Regions from separate parts of the Chitinophaga sp. RAB17 genome, predicted to be linked through region 1. Evidence: riboswitches for the same ligand, from Rfam matches in the RefSeq annotation. Region 1 holds a riboswitch; the other holds the start of a gene.

Region 1 (7,463 bases):
ACACCAGTAGATCCTGACCCCAATCTGCCAGGGTTAATACCCAGGATAAGTTGTCTGGGCTTTTTATCGTTATAAAACTTTTTATAGAATTGGGTCATAATGCCGGTAATCCCCGGTCCCTCCTGAAAAGGATTCAGGACACGTATACCCGCAGGCAGTTTGCCGGGAAAATGCAGATGGCTGTTGAATGCGATGATCTGATCCGCTATAGTCATTCCGCAATTTACGCCATTTGATGATGCCTCGTAATTTTCTCCAGGATATCCTCTTCCCGGTAAGGCTTCATGATATAATCATTCAATCCTGAGCGGAGGTACAGCGCAATATCATCTTCCATCACGTTGCCGGTAATGGCAATAATGGTGACTGCCGCTTTTTTCTTGTCGGGAAGTTCTCTGATCATACTGGTGAGCATCAGTCCATCTATGCCGGGTAAATCAATATCCGTCAGCACAAAATCGAAGGATTCACGCTGATATATTTCCAGCGCTTCCTCCGCAGAAGATACGATCAGGTAGGATGCCTGCATCCTGTCCAGCATCAGGGCCAGTAATTTCTGATTGAGGATGCTATCCTCCACTACTAACAATCTTATACCTGCCGGTACAACGGCGCTTGTAGATGTATTACTCACGGGGACAATAATTTTTTTAGTAGCAGGTGATGGTGTCATCAGCTGATACCGGATTTCAAAATAAAAAGTGGTGCCTTTGCCGGGGAGGCTCTCCACATGAATCTTACCGTTATGCAGATCAATGATTTTTTTGGAAATGTGTAATCCTAAACCACTGCCTTTATGATAATGGTTATTTCCCTGGGAGAAAGCGTCGAACACTAAAGGTAGTTCTTTATGTGAAATACCCGAACCGGTATCTTTTACACTTATCTGTAACAGGTTGTTGTCACGCATATGCGCAGTGACCGTTACGCTGCCTGTTTCTGTAAACTTAATCGCGTTGGCAATCAGGTTGATTAACACCTGCTTAAGCCGGAAAGCATCTCCCATCACCAGCAGGGTGCTTGGAAAATAAATATTGACTTCCAGCGGGAGAGATTTCATTTCGGCCTGTACCGCCAGGGTATTACATACTTCTTCAATGGCGGTCCGGGGCGCAAATTTTTCCAGCCGGAGTATCGGTTCGGCTGTTTCCATGCGCGTATAGTCAAGCACGTTATTCACCACCTGCAACAGCAGATCAGCCGAATGTCGTATAGCCGATACCGTTTCCGGTGTTTTTCCCTGTTCGAGCAGCCAGGTATAACCGAGTATAGACTGCACCGGTGTACGGATTTCATGGCTGATAGTAGCAGCGAAATCACTTTTCTGCTCTGCAAATTTCTCTGCCTGCTGCTTCGCCTTCAATAAAGCCAGGTCGTAACGGTACAAGCGTATAATACCATATATAATGATACCTGCCATCAACAGTATTAAAGGGATTTCCCAATAATTGTGTTTATCCAGCTTATAAAGAGAATGGTCAATGTCCTGCCCCAGCTGTAACCGCTTTTTGTCTGTTTCGTCCAGCATGTTTTGTTTCAGTGCTGCCATGAGGTGCAACAGTTCTGTAAACAACCGCTCATTGGCCACTACCAGCGCATATTCTTTCTGTTTCAGGTTATTATGACTGTCTGTAGCATCTTTTATAAATTTATTGTAGGCGTCCTGGATTTTCTGCAGCTGCTCCCGTGTAAATGCTTTGCCATTGGCATTTGTATCGTATTGTACAATCTTTACCTGCTTGCTGGTTTGCTGGATATTGGGTTTGTTGTTGATAGCATCTTTGATACGGCCAAACAGTTTCTTTTTGCCTTTGGTATGGGCTGTTTCAGTGGTCACCACCGTATCCGCCTGCCGCCGGGGTTGCGGTAATTTTATATTGCCTAACTGCTGCAGGGGCAGGGGAGTAGTGGCGGTATCCCATACCTGCGATAACTGTAACAGGGAATCTACGTATAGCCGTGTCTGTAAAAACAACTGCGACTTCCGGGCCTTGTCCGCCAGTAGTGCTTCCATTTGCCGCTCATCCTGCCTGGAATTCACCGCACTGTCGAGATGCTCGGTAATGCGCTTCAGCTGACCGACATAACTATTTAAATAATTCCTGTCAAAAGTGAGGGTGTAGATACGAAAATTGTTATCCGCTGCGTATAATAACTGTACCGCCTGGTCGATATGACCAGCATCTGTTTTGGTAGCCACAAGGTTTTTAACAACAATGCCTAACTGTTGGGATTCCCGTTTCCGTAAAAAGATGATCATGAAAAATGTCATCAGCACCAAAACCATTATCGTTAGCACAGCATAGCGTACAAAGGTCTTTTTTTCCTGAATTTTATACATCGTTACATTATGATTGGATGTTGGCCGGCAGTCCTTCCGGACTGCGCACGAAAATAAATGATTTTATTGGCCGTAACTAATAGATAATCAATGTAAAACAATGAATATAGGTATATATTTTCCCCTGAATTGCATATGTATTGTTTTATTTAATACATTATATTTTTTTACTTATTAAAAGATTAATATTCCGTGGAATCTGTTTTTTAATTCATGATATTTATAATATCTTTTGTCACAAGGAAAGCTCAATATTGATTTTTGTATTATTGTTGCGTTATAATATTTTTCCTCAATGCACTATCTGAAAAACTGTTTTATCACCTGTTTATTATTTTTTGCATTACTACCATTTACCTATAGTCAATCAGTTTATCCGGATCCGCAGTATAAATTTGTAGCAGGTCCGGGGACGTTACAGGATCGTAATTTTTATCTGTTTACCCTCCTGGAACGACTACCAGGCCTACCTTCGCTCCTGGCTAAAGATAGCAGCCTGCAGGCACTCCGGAATCAGTATAAACAACGTATATCCCATCCCGTGAGTAACGGGGAAAATCCCGCTGTGCTGTTATTTTCCGATGCAAGCATCCAACAGGTAAGCAGCGCTTTCACCAGGTTGTTACAACAAAACCCGGCGCCGTTTGTCCGATTGTTGCGGGAAATGCGTGGCAGTGGCCTGTTTGAACTGCATGCACGTAAAAGTGATGGAGAATTTCTGAACGCAGCCTGGAAAGATGCAGCCGATGGTGTTAACTATATCATCAATGCCTATACGAATGGTACCGGCCTGCGGTACCCGGTAATTGATTCAGCATTGTTGTATGTACATTCACCTGCCTATAAAGCCGGCGTGCAGCATTTGCTGGCGCAGGTAGAGGAGAAGGACAGGCAGGATGATTTGTTTTTTCAGCCATCGCTGCAGCTGGCACTTGGATTACTTACTCTTAGCCACCGCGATGAAGCTGCCCGCTATGAGCCTATGTCGGCCACTAACGGAGACGCCTATAGGCAAATAAAGAAAACCGACTGGAGTAAATATCCCTATCCAGTCATGCTGATCCTGGGAGCCAGCCCGGTAGCCAAAGAAGTGCTGAGCGAAACCGGGAAAAGCCGTTGCCGCACCGGTGCAGGCTTATATCAAAAAGGCCTCGCACCCTTTATTATTGTTTCCGGTGGGCATGTAAGACCAGTAGGCACCCCTTATTCGGAGGCGGTAGAAATGAAGAAGTACCTGGTCAACGAGTTGAAAATACCCGCTGCTGCAGTCATGATAGACCCTTATGCGAGACATACCACCACCAACGTGCGTAACGCTGTACGCATTGCATGGAGAAGCGGTATCCCGGTCAACAAACGGATGTTATGCGTATCTGATGCGATGCACCTGGTATATGTTACCAGCCCGCTGTTTAAGCAACGCTGTATGACCGAACTGGGATATATGCCTGCGGCAGACATCGAACAAACAGATCTTTATTATTTGTCGTTCGTACCAGACCTTCGTTCCCTGCAGGTTAATACCTTCGATCCACTGGATCCCTGATACACAATATTTTGTTCACTTATTCGTCTTCCATATAAACCTTACAACACAAAATTATGTCTGATCAATCTATCCAGCCCTTGTATACTATCCTCGGAGCAGGGGGCATTATCGCTAATGAACTGGCTGCAGAGCTCGTGAATAATAAAAAACGGGTTCGCCTGGTAAGTCGCTCCCCCAAGTCAATTGCGGGCATTACCGACCTGGTTGGGGCTGATATCACGGATTACGAACAAACAAAAAATGCGGTAAAAGGAAGCAGCATCGTTTTCCTCACGGCAGGTTTGAAATATGACATCAAAGTATGGAGCGATGCGTGGCCTAAGATCATGACCAACGTGATCAATGCCTGTAAAGAAGCCGGCGCCAAACTGATTTTCTTTGATAACGTATATTCTTACGGGTTAGTAAATGGCCCTATGAAAGAAGATACTCCTTATCAGCCTTCGAGCAAAAAAGGGATCATTCGTGCGGCCATTGCCAAACAACTGATGGACGAAGTAAAAGCAGGTAAAATCACTGCTACCATAGCGCGGGCTGCCGATTTCTACGGCCCGGGCGCCGATAAAACAGGCTTCCTGAACATCCTGATCATCGATAAATTTAAAAAGAACAGCTCAGCCATGTGGCTGGGAAAAGATAACCAGACGCATAGCTACACCTTCACACCAGATGCTGCGAAAGGCTTATACCTGCTTTCCCAGGATGATACTTCCTGGAACCAGGTATGGCATTTACCTACTGCCAATCCAGCACCGGATGGTAAAGGCTATGTAAACCTGATTGCTACCCAAATGGGCGTAAAGCCCAAATATATGAAGCTGGGCAGCTTTATGTTAACACTCTCCGGATTGTTCGATGCCACCATCAGAGAAATGAAGGAAATGCTTTATCAGAGCAACTATCCATACATACTGGACTCTTCAAAATTTGAAAAGCACTTTCATGTAAAACCCACTTCCTATGAAGAAGGGATCCGTTTAACACTGGCAAAACAGTAGTCTACTAATTTTGTAGGAAAATAAATTTGGTAGTTAATTTTTCTGCATTATCTTTGCGTCAGTTCTTTAAATAGCTTATCAAGAAAGGAGGAGGGACATGGCCCGACGATACCTTAGCAACCATCACTGCGCAAGCAGTGAAAGGTGCTGCATCCATCCCGGTTTAATTACCAGGAAAGATAAGTCAGATTCTAAGTTTTACTATACATTATTATCTATATAATGATAAAACTCATCTGGCTCCCAGGTGAGTTTTTTTTATGCCCCGGCCTACCCTTGATATGCTCATTTAACGGACCTGTTTAATCAATTTTCATCAAACTAAAAATCAAAAAACAGATGAGCACAATTACTGAACTGATCCACTCTATTCCCGTAGACCCTCACACCGGCGCCATTGCTGTGCCTATTTATCAAACTTCTACGTTTGTGCAGGAAGCACCCGGCGTCAATAAAGGATATGACTATGCCCGCTCCAATAATCCTACCCGCGAAACAGCCGAGAAGATTATTGCCAAACTGGAAGGTGGTGCCACCGCATCCTTGTTCTCCAGCGGGTTGGCAGCCATTGATGCGGTTATCAAACTGCTTAAATCCGGTGATGAAATTGTAGCGGTAGATGATATCTATGGCGGCGCTTTCCGCCTCTTTAATAAAGTATATGAGAAGTTTGGTATCAAAGTAAGTTACGTGGATACATCAGATACCCAGGCGGTCTTTAATGCTATTACGCCCGCTACCCGTTTAATATGGCTGGAAACACCCACCAATCCCACATTGAAAATCTCCGATATCGCTGCTATTGGCCGTATTGCAAAGGCTCATAATTGTTTGTTTTGTGTAGATAATACTTTCGCTTCCCCCGTATTGCAAAAGCCATTGGAGCTGGGCGCTGACCTGGTGATACACAGTGCTACCAAGTACCTCGGCGGACATAGCGACCTGATTGCAGGCGTGGTCGTTGCTAAAACAATACCACTGGGAGAGGAGATTAAATTTTACCAGAATGCCTGTGGGGCTATTCTGTCGCCCTTCGACAGTTTCCTGCTGATACGTGGTATTGAAACACTGCACCTGCGCATTAAACAACATGGCATCAATGCACAGGCGCTGGCAGCATACCTGGAGAAACATCCGGCAGTAGAAAAAGTATTCTATCCCGGCTTGCCTTCCCATAAAGGGCATGAGCTGGCAAAGCAGCAGAGTAAAGGGTTTGGAGGTATTATTTCTTTTACATTGAAAGATGATACCACGGAAGCAGCTACAGCATTTGTTACCTCTACTCACTACTTCAAGCTGGCAGAAAGTCTGGGTGGTATCAAGAGCTTACTTTGTCATCCGGCAGCAATGACCCATAAATCTATTCCTGCAGAAAAAAGAAGAGCGGCCGGCGTGAGCGATAGCCTGATCCGTTTGTCGGTAGGACTGGAAGAAACAGCCGATCTGCTGGCCGACCTGGAGCAGGCCTTTACGAAACTGCCGGTGCCCGCCCACGCAGAAAGCGTGTTGTCAGCATAGCCGCTACGTTGTCGCCGGTAGCATTGAGAATGGTTGCCAGCGGATCTACGAGTGTACCGATAATCATCAGCGGTGGCAAGGCTTCTATCGGGAATCCATAGATGCTCATCACCAGCAGCTCACCGATATAGCCGCCATTGGGGATGCCGCCTTCCACTATGCTGGCGATAACAGTAACGCCCAGGGCCATCAGGACAACGGAAGGACTGTCGAAACTTTTACCAAACATGGCAAATACTACCGCCATTTTTATAATAGAAGAAATACTGGAGCCATCTTTATGCAGGGTGGCTCCAAGCGGCACCACCACATTACCAATATCCTGCGGGACACCCATTTTGGCCACCGCTTCGAGGTTGGCCGGAATAGTAGCAATGCTGCTGCCCGTGCCTACTGCCGTAAGGGTAGGTATAATATTATTTTTCCAGAAGATTTTAATACCAGGAATTCCTCCGGCCACAAACGCATACAGACTGAATCCGAATATAAAGTAGAAGATACCGAAGCCATAATAGATACCCAGGGAATGTGCGTAGGTGCCAAACAGTTGAGGGCCTACGGTGCCTACCTGGTAAGCGAAATAAGCGCCCAAACCAACAGGTCCCAGTTTCATGATCACGCCTAGCACTTCTTTCATCACTTCATTGCCGGAATACAAAAATTGCCGGAAAGCTTTGCCGGCCTCGCCTACACGCATGGCCGCAAACCCGGTGAGGCCGGAAAAAATGATGAAAGGCAGCATGTTTTTGCGCGATAATAATTCATAAAACTCACCCACTGTGAGTAATCTGCTCAACTGTTCCCCCCAGTTGCCCGGCTGCTCTATGTTGATGTTTTTTGATAGGGCTACCTGCTGGTGGATAGGGAATAACCATACTGCCACAATGGTCAAAAAAGCAGATATCAGAATGGTACTGAGGAATACCAGCGACATCATGCCCAATATTCGCCCCAGTTTATTGCCGGCATCGATATGTGCAATGGCATTTGCAATACAGAAAAATACCAGCGGTATGATTACGGTGAACAACAGGTTCAAAAAAATATCGCCTATCGG
Region 2 (7,463 bases), on a different contig from region 1:
GCCCACTTTCCATGTTGCACTTATACTGAAAATACATTTATTTTTACGGTTAGATCATAAAAAGAAACAATATGCAAACGGCATCTATCATCTATAACGGGGAACTGCGGACCACCGCCACACATTTACGGTCAGGCACTGTGATTGAAACAGACGCACCTGTAGATAACAAAGGCAAGGGAGAAAGGTTTTCGCCTACTGACCTGGTGGCTACCGCACTGGGCTCCTGCATGCTCTCTATTATGGGGATCAAGGCTATGGAAAACAACTGGGCGATTGAAGGCACTAAAGTAAGTGTCCTGAAAACTATGGGCACAGAACCCCGCCGCATCACCGGCGTTACCATCGTATTCGACTTCCCTGCAGGCCATAACCTGGGCGAAAAGGAAAGAACCATACTTGAAAGAGCTGCCCATACCTGTCCGGTAGCTAAAAGTGTACACCCTGACATGGTGCAGGATGTAACGTTTAACTGGTGAAACAGCTTTTAGCCATTAGCTTTTAGCTGTTAGCCAAATGCAGCGGAGAACATATTATGCTGGTCTTCGCTGCATTTGGCTAACAGCTAAAAGCTAATGGCTAAAAGCTGCTCAGGATCTTCACCCCGATTGCACAATGCAAACACCGCTTCTCATCACAGTAGTACTGCTTCAATTGCAACAGCGCCTGTGATTCCATCGCACTTTCGGGTATTACACCTAACTCCGCCCAGCTATTGGTAATACTATTTTTTTCTGCCGGCAATTGTTGCAGGAAATGAAGGGCTTTCTCCTGGTAATATTTAAGGTTCTTTTGTTGTCCGTACAGGAACAGGAGCGGTAATACCGTATTGATAAGTATGCCATGTACGGCCTGTTTCCCCGGGCGGTGTGTCTGCTGCACCGGCTGCCCAAACCGGTAATGGGTATGCCAGTACGCAGACGGCTGTACGAAAAACAATTGTTCCAGTGCCGTTACCTCTGTGGCTTCCAGTATCCTGGAAAACAGGTGGGTGGTGTGCTGCAGCAACGCCGCAAAAGTAGCCAGCCGCATAGTAGGAAACGCTGCCGGACGCATCCGCAGCCAATGCCAGGTGTGGGACGGCATAGGACAAAGCTTATACTTGTGGCGCAGGTGAAAATAGATGTCCTGCAGCTGCAACGCATATACGTCGGCATGCGGTTCCTCCAGCATCCCTGCCTGTCCGAACAACAGGGCTTCCAGCTGCATTCCCTGATGCCGGTGCCGCATAAGCACTACATGTGGCAGCGATTGTGCTACCTGTAGCAGGGGCAGGGCATTTATGGGCATGCCGTAACTCTGCGCCACTGCCCAATAACAGACTTCTTCCCAGTTAAAATGGTTGCTTTGCAGCCAGGCACGCAGGGCCCCCATTTTGCGCTCCCAACGCTCTGCCAGCAGTCGCTCTTTCCAGCTAAGCCAGGTCAGTTGTGGTACCAACGCGGCATGTGGCGCACAGGGCACAAAAGGTGTCAGCTGCCGCAACTGCTCATAACGCTGCAGCAGCAATTTGGGAATATACTGCTGTAACTCCAGGCAGGGCACTCCAGGAATACGATCGGCCGGCATATCATGTATAAACACAACATGCAAAATAATACGCCCATACTGCAGGTTATGCTGATGCCCATGCCGGAACCAGTCGGAAGTTCTCAGGTGCAGCTCTACCTGCCCTACCCATAAAGTAGCGCCGATCCTGATTTTTGCAGCCGAAAAATCAGGTCCGCTGTGATGATTATGAAGGCCTGGATATAAGATCTGAACGGGTTCTCCACTGGTAGTGGTAAGATGATCCTGCTTAAATAGCCGGAACGCCCAGATGTGCTGGAATAGCTCCTCAGAGAGCAGCGGGTTAACAAACATAAAGACATGGTTGGGTATAAAATAATATCAGTCAAAGGTAATAAAACATCGTTTAATAAATAAATTCCCGATTCAATTTGGAAATCTGATCAAAGTGATATTACCTTTGCGCCAGTTCTTACACATCACTTATCCAGAAAGGCGGAGGGACTTGGCCCTGCGATGCCTTAGCAACCTTTCCTGATTTTACGATCAGGAAAAAGGTGCTAATTCCTGCCCCGGTGCAAATCGGGGAAAGATAAGTTGGCAGAGATAATACTTCACAGATATATATAACTTTCTAAAAAAGCTCTTCCAACACCCTGGGAGAGCTTTTTTTATGCCCTCCCCACTCACCTTTCATGGATTTGTTGTTGTTTAAGTTGATCTTTAATGATAAAGTTGCAGCAGATAATTGTGCACATTGAACATCATTAAAAATACTTTATAACATGAAAACAGCTACACAACTGATTCATAGCATTCCGATAGACGAACTGACAGGCGCTATTTCTGTGCCTATCTATCAAACATCCACCTTTGTGCAGGAATCACCCGGCATTAATAAAGGCTTTGAGTTCTCGAGGGCCAACAATCCCACAAGAAAGGTGCTGGAAGACCTGATCTGCAACCTGGAAGAAGGGTTTGCCGGATTTGGGTTTGCCAGTGGTATGTCGGCCATAGATGCGGTGCTGAAGCTGTTAAAGACCGGCGATGAGATCATGGCGGTGGAAGATACCTACGGTGGCATCTTCCAGATATTTAACCACATGTTTGAACGCTTCGGTATTAAAGTTAATTTCGTAGATACCAGCAACATCGATAAAGTACTGGCAGCCATTACGCCCAATACAAAAATCATCTGGCTGGAATCCCCTACCAATCCAACATTGCGCATTTCTGATATCAAATCTATCAGCAAAATCGCCAAACAACATAATATACTGCTGGTAGTAGACAATACTTTCAGTACGCCTTTACTGCAACAACCCTTAACACTGGGCGCGGATATCGTTATCCACAGCGCTTCCAAATATCTTTCCGGTCACAGTGATGTGATTGCCGGACTGGTAGTCGTTAACAGCAAAATACTGGCAGATCAGATCCGCTATAATCAGAATATTTCCGGTAGCATTCTCAGTCCTTTTGAAGCATGGCTAACCATCCGCGGTATTGAAACACTGTACCTGCGCCTGGAAAAGCAATGCAGCAATGCCACCGCTATCGCTAACTGGCTGGCCGCCCACCCCGCTATCGATAAGGTATATTATCCAGGACTGGCTACTCATAAAAATCATCATATTGCCCGCAAACAACAGAAAAATTACGGCGCACTGGTGAGCTTTTCCCTGAAAAGCGACAATATCAAAAATGCCATCCGTATCGTAAACGCTACCAAACTATTTAAACTGGCGGAGAGTTTCGGCGGCGTGAAAAGTATGCTGGCCCATCCGGCCACCATGACACATCGTAACATACCGGAAGAATTCCGGAAAAAAACAGGTTTACAGGACTCCTGTATCCGTTTATCAGTGGGTATTGAAGATGCCGAAGATCTGATCAACGACCTGAAACAGGCGCTGGATAAATTAAATCATCCAGCCGGCAAGCAAATTACTGTTTTACAATAAAGCCCTTAGTGGTTAGCACACCACTTTGACCTTTCAGAAACTGATCATCTCTGAACTGTCAAAGACTAATTGCTGAGGGTGCAAGCTCAAAAAAAAGTATGGAAAACAAGACCATCAATTTAGGCATTTTCGGATTCGGCGTCGTAGGACAAGGACTCTATGAGGTTTTGAACAGAACAAAAGGTATTAATGCACGGATCAAAAAAATCTGTATTAAGGACCCCAATAAATCAAGACCTATCGATAGCAGTTATTTTACTACCGATAAAAATGAAATCCTCGAAGATCCTACCATTGACGTAGTAGTAGAACTGATCAATGAAACCGAAGCAGCTTTTGAAATTGTGAGTACAGCGCTCCGCAATGGCAAAGCTGTAGTAAGCGCCAGCAAACGCATGATCGCTGAAAACCTGCCCGCACTGTATCAGCTGCAGGCGGAAAACAAAGTGCCATTCCTGTATGAAGCGTCCAGTTGCGCCAGTATTCCCATTATCCGCAACCTGGAAGAATATTATGATAATGATCTGCTGAATGCCGTGGAAGGTATCTGTAACGGATCAACGAATTATATTCTTACAAAAATATTTGAAGAAAATCTCAGCTTTGCTACCGCCCTGCAACAAGCGCAGGACCTGGGTTTCGCTGAAACCGACCCTACCCTCGACATCGAAGGATATGATCCGAAATTCAAAATCGTGATCCTCCTCCTCCATGCCTTTGGCACCTTCGTAAAACCGGAAGAAGTATTCAACTTCGGTATTCATCACCTGAACGATTTTGATATACAATTTGCCAAACAAAGAAACTGTACCATCAAACTGATCGCCCAGTGCCGCCGTCAGAACGGACACGTATTCTCATATGTACTGCCGCACCTGATCAAAGAACACAACCTGCTCTACGATGTATACAATGAATACAACGGCATTTTGCTGGAAAGTGCTTTCACCGACAAACAATTCTTTGTAGGTAAAGGTGCCGGTGGCACCGCTACCGGTAGTGCCGTACTGTCCGACATCTCCGCATTATTATACAACTATCGCTACGAGTATAAAAAGATTAAACAAAATAATCAGCCCAGCTTTACCAATGATGTAAATCTGAAAATATACCTGCGCTACAAAACACCTGATCAGGTAGACCTGGCAGAGTTCTTCAACATCTCTGAGAAATACGAATCTACAGAATGGCGTTATGTGGTAGGTACTATTAACTTACAGAAACTGAGAGAAGCCGGCTGGCTGAAAAATAAAGACGTGAATATTCTTGTACTGGAATAAAGAAATGTAATAAGCAAAAACCAATCGTAAACAAAAACGGCGCTGTTCACAGCGCCGTTCTTATTGCTAAAAGTTTTCCAGTTCTTCTACCACTCTGCTAACGGGGAGTCCCATTACATTATAGAAGCAACCATTAATACTGTCTATCCCTACTGCACCAATCCATTCCTGGATGGCGTAAGCACCCGCTTTATCAAACGGCTTGAAATGATCTACATAATAAGTGATCTGTTCTTTATTCAGCAGCTTAAAATACACGGAAGTAGTTTTGGAGAAGGCTACTTCCTTTGCGCCCTGCTGTATTATAACGCCGGTGACTACACGATGTTCTCTTCCACTCAGGCGGGTAAGGATGCCAATAGCATCTTCCCGGTCCTTTGGCTTGCCAATGATGCTGTCATCCAGCACCACCACTGTATCGGCAGCCACAATAATATCCGTGGATTCGCAGAGATCCCTTACGGCCGCTGCCTTCTGGCGGGCAATATGCACCGGGATATCCGGTACCGCCAGCTCCGGAGGAAACGTTTCTGCTGTTTCTACAACCTTCACCTGGAAAGGAATGCCGGCCTGCTCCAGCAACTGCTTTCTGCGGGGCGACTGCGATGCCAGAATTACGGGTGATCCTTTATACATCTCTATAAATAAATTTTAAAAAATATCATGGATAAAATGCCTGTCAGCATTACCACCTTTACCAGGGAACTCACTTTATGATAATGCTCTGGCAGGCTGGCTTTTTTCAGCTGTAAATAAATGTACCCACATGGCACCTGTACAAACAGGAGCAGGTAACCGATGGCAATATACCAACCCAGTATCCACACCCTTATTTCTACTGCCAGGATAATGATGACCAGCGCCAGTAATAACACATTGCATAACCGTTTGGCAGCCAGTACGCCCCAGGCAATCGGCAGGGTGCGGCAACCATCTTTGCTGTCGCCCATCATATCTTCCAGGTCTTTCACAATTTCCCTGACCATGGAAATAAGAAACGCAAACAACGCATATACGCCGATGATCTGTATCAGCTTTCTGCCGGTGGCCGACATAATGGCTTCAAAACTATGATAGATCTGTTTCTCGTAAAATCCTACTACTACCACGGCCAGCGCAGTTAACAACGAAATCACCACATTGCCGATGAGTACCTGCCGTTTAAAAGAAGTGGAATAAAACCACAGGAGCAGGGAACAGATCACCTGGGTAAAACCAAGATAGAACTGTCCTGTTTTAAAGGCCACCATAAAACCCAGTGATACCCCGGCCATATTAAGCAGCGTATGCCAGGCCATGGCCCAGCGCCGGCTGATAATTTTGTCCAGCACCATCTTCTCCGGTTTATTGACAATGTCTATGTTAATATCAAAATAGTCATTGATAATATAGCCGGCAGCCGCCACCAGTATGGTAGACAGGCTGAGTAGTACAAATTGCGGAACAGGCAGTGATGGCTCCTCACCAGAGCTGCGCAACACCGGTTCTACCACACAGTATTGCAGTAAAAACTGGGTAAGGCCAATATATATCAGATTAGGGTATCTGATCAGTTTAAAAAATGCAGCCCAGAGCTTCATAGTTTTCTCTTTTATTATTTCGATGCAATGCCTTCATCCATTAGCCAATGTCCGTTCAGTTTCAGCACTTTTTCCATTACTTCCCTTACACACCCGTGGCCTCCGGGCAAAGGGGATACATATTTTGAAATACTTTTTATTTCAGGGGCTGCATCTGCAGGGCAGGTGGGTAAAGCTACCAGTTGCATGGGCAGATAATCCGGGATATCATCTCCCATATATAATATTTCATCCCATCGCAGCTCATGTTCAAATACATAATCCTGCAGTTTTTCCTGCTTATCATGTATGCCGGTATAAATATCCTTAATGCCAAGTCCCTGTAACCTGCTTACCACACTTTCTGATTTTCCTCCGGAGATGATCACCACCCGATATCCTTTTTTCACGGCCAGCTGCAAAGCATAGCCGTCTTTGATATTCATTCTGCGGGACATTTCTCCCCCTGGCAGTAATTGCAGGGTACCATCGGTAAGTACACCATCTACATCCAGCACAAAAGTGGTGATAGATTTAAATAAAGCCAATACGTTCATGGGGCCAAAAGTAAAGAATTACGAATTAGGAATTACGAATTACGGGTTTCTGGGGGATAATCTTCTCACAAATCCGTAATTCGTAATTCCCAATTCGTCATTCTATTTATTATGGAACTGGTAAATAGCATCGGACATCACCTGGTACACCAGTTGCAAATATTCATCGTTGGCCAGCAATTCCCGGTGCAGGCTCATAGTGGTTTCATCCTGGCGTAGCGCCGGACCTGTTTGAACCGTTTCCGGTGAATATTTTTCCAGGCGGTCAAATGTCTCCTTTATAATAGGTTGCAGCAGGGAAAAGTCCAGCTGCTCTTTTTCACAATAGGCTTTTGCCTGGGCAAAGAGGTGGTTGGTGAAATTATTGCAAAGCACGGCGGTGAGGTGATACTTCAGCCGCTGGGCGGAGGAAGTGACAGTTACACTACCGGAAATACTCTGGGCCAGCGACTGCAGCCGCCGTAGCACCTCGTCATTGCTGGCTTCCAGCATAACAGGTATGGGCGGATAGTTTTTAATTTCCTTGCGGATGGATTGTAAAGGATATAATACCCCGGTGTTGGCCGATATCCGGGAGATTGCTGTTAGTGGAAC

What was found. Region 1 has a riboswitch for S-adenosylmethionine ahead of AB4Z08_RS21655 (trans-sulfuration enzyme family protein). Riboswitches for the same ligand answer to the same signal wherever they lie in the genome.
Region 2: another riboswitch for S-adenosylmethionine. It lies ahead of AB4Z08_RS29305 (trans-sulfuration enzyme family protein); the one in region 1 lies ahead of AB4Z08_RS21655 (trans-sulfuration enzyme family protein).

What each region holds. Positions count from the first base shown of each region.
Region 1 covers NZ_JBFREI010000006.1:502,662-510,124, forward strand. The annotation lists gene AB4Z08_RS21635 (uracil-DNA glycosylase family protein) at 1-215, opposite strand, end outside; gene AB4Z08_RS21640 (ATP-binding protein) at 224-2,272, opposite strand; gene AB4Z08_RS21645 (YdcF family protein) at 2,637-3,887, shown strand; gene AB4Z08_RS21650 (NAD-dependent epimerase/dehydratase family protein) at 3,944-4,888, shown strand; SAM riboswitch class I at 4,961-5,074, shown strand; gene AB4Z08_RS21655 (trans-sulfuration enzyme family protein) at 5,228-6,406, shown strand; gene AB4Z08_RS21660 (dicarboxylate/amino acid:cation symporter) at 6,357-7,463, opposite strand, start outside.
Region 2 covers NZ_JBFREI010000012.1:92,636-100,098, forward strand. The annotation lists gene AB4Z08_RS29295 (OsmC family protein) at 72-479, shown strand; gene AB4Z08_RS29300 (DUF2851 family protein) at 580-1,863, opposite strand; SAM riboswitch class I at 1,990-2,108, shown strand; gene AB4Z08_RS29305 (trans-sulfuration enzyme family protein) at 2,295-3,473, shown strand; gene AB4Z08_RS29310 (homoserine dehydrogenase) at 3,572-4,753, shown strand; gene AB4Z08_RS29315 (Maf family nucleotide pyrophosphatase) at 4,820-5,389, opposite strand; gene AB4Z08_RS29320 (geranylgeranylglycerol-phosphate geranylgeranyltransferase) at 5,392-6,333, opposite strand; gene AB4Z08_RS29325 (KdsC family phosphatase) at 6,348-6,869, opposite strand; gene AB4Z08_RS29330 (Rossmann-like and DUF2520 domain-containing protein) at 6,972-7,463, opposite strand, start outside.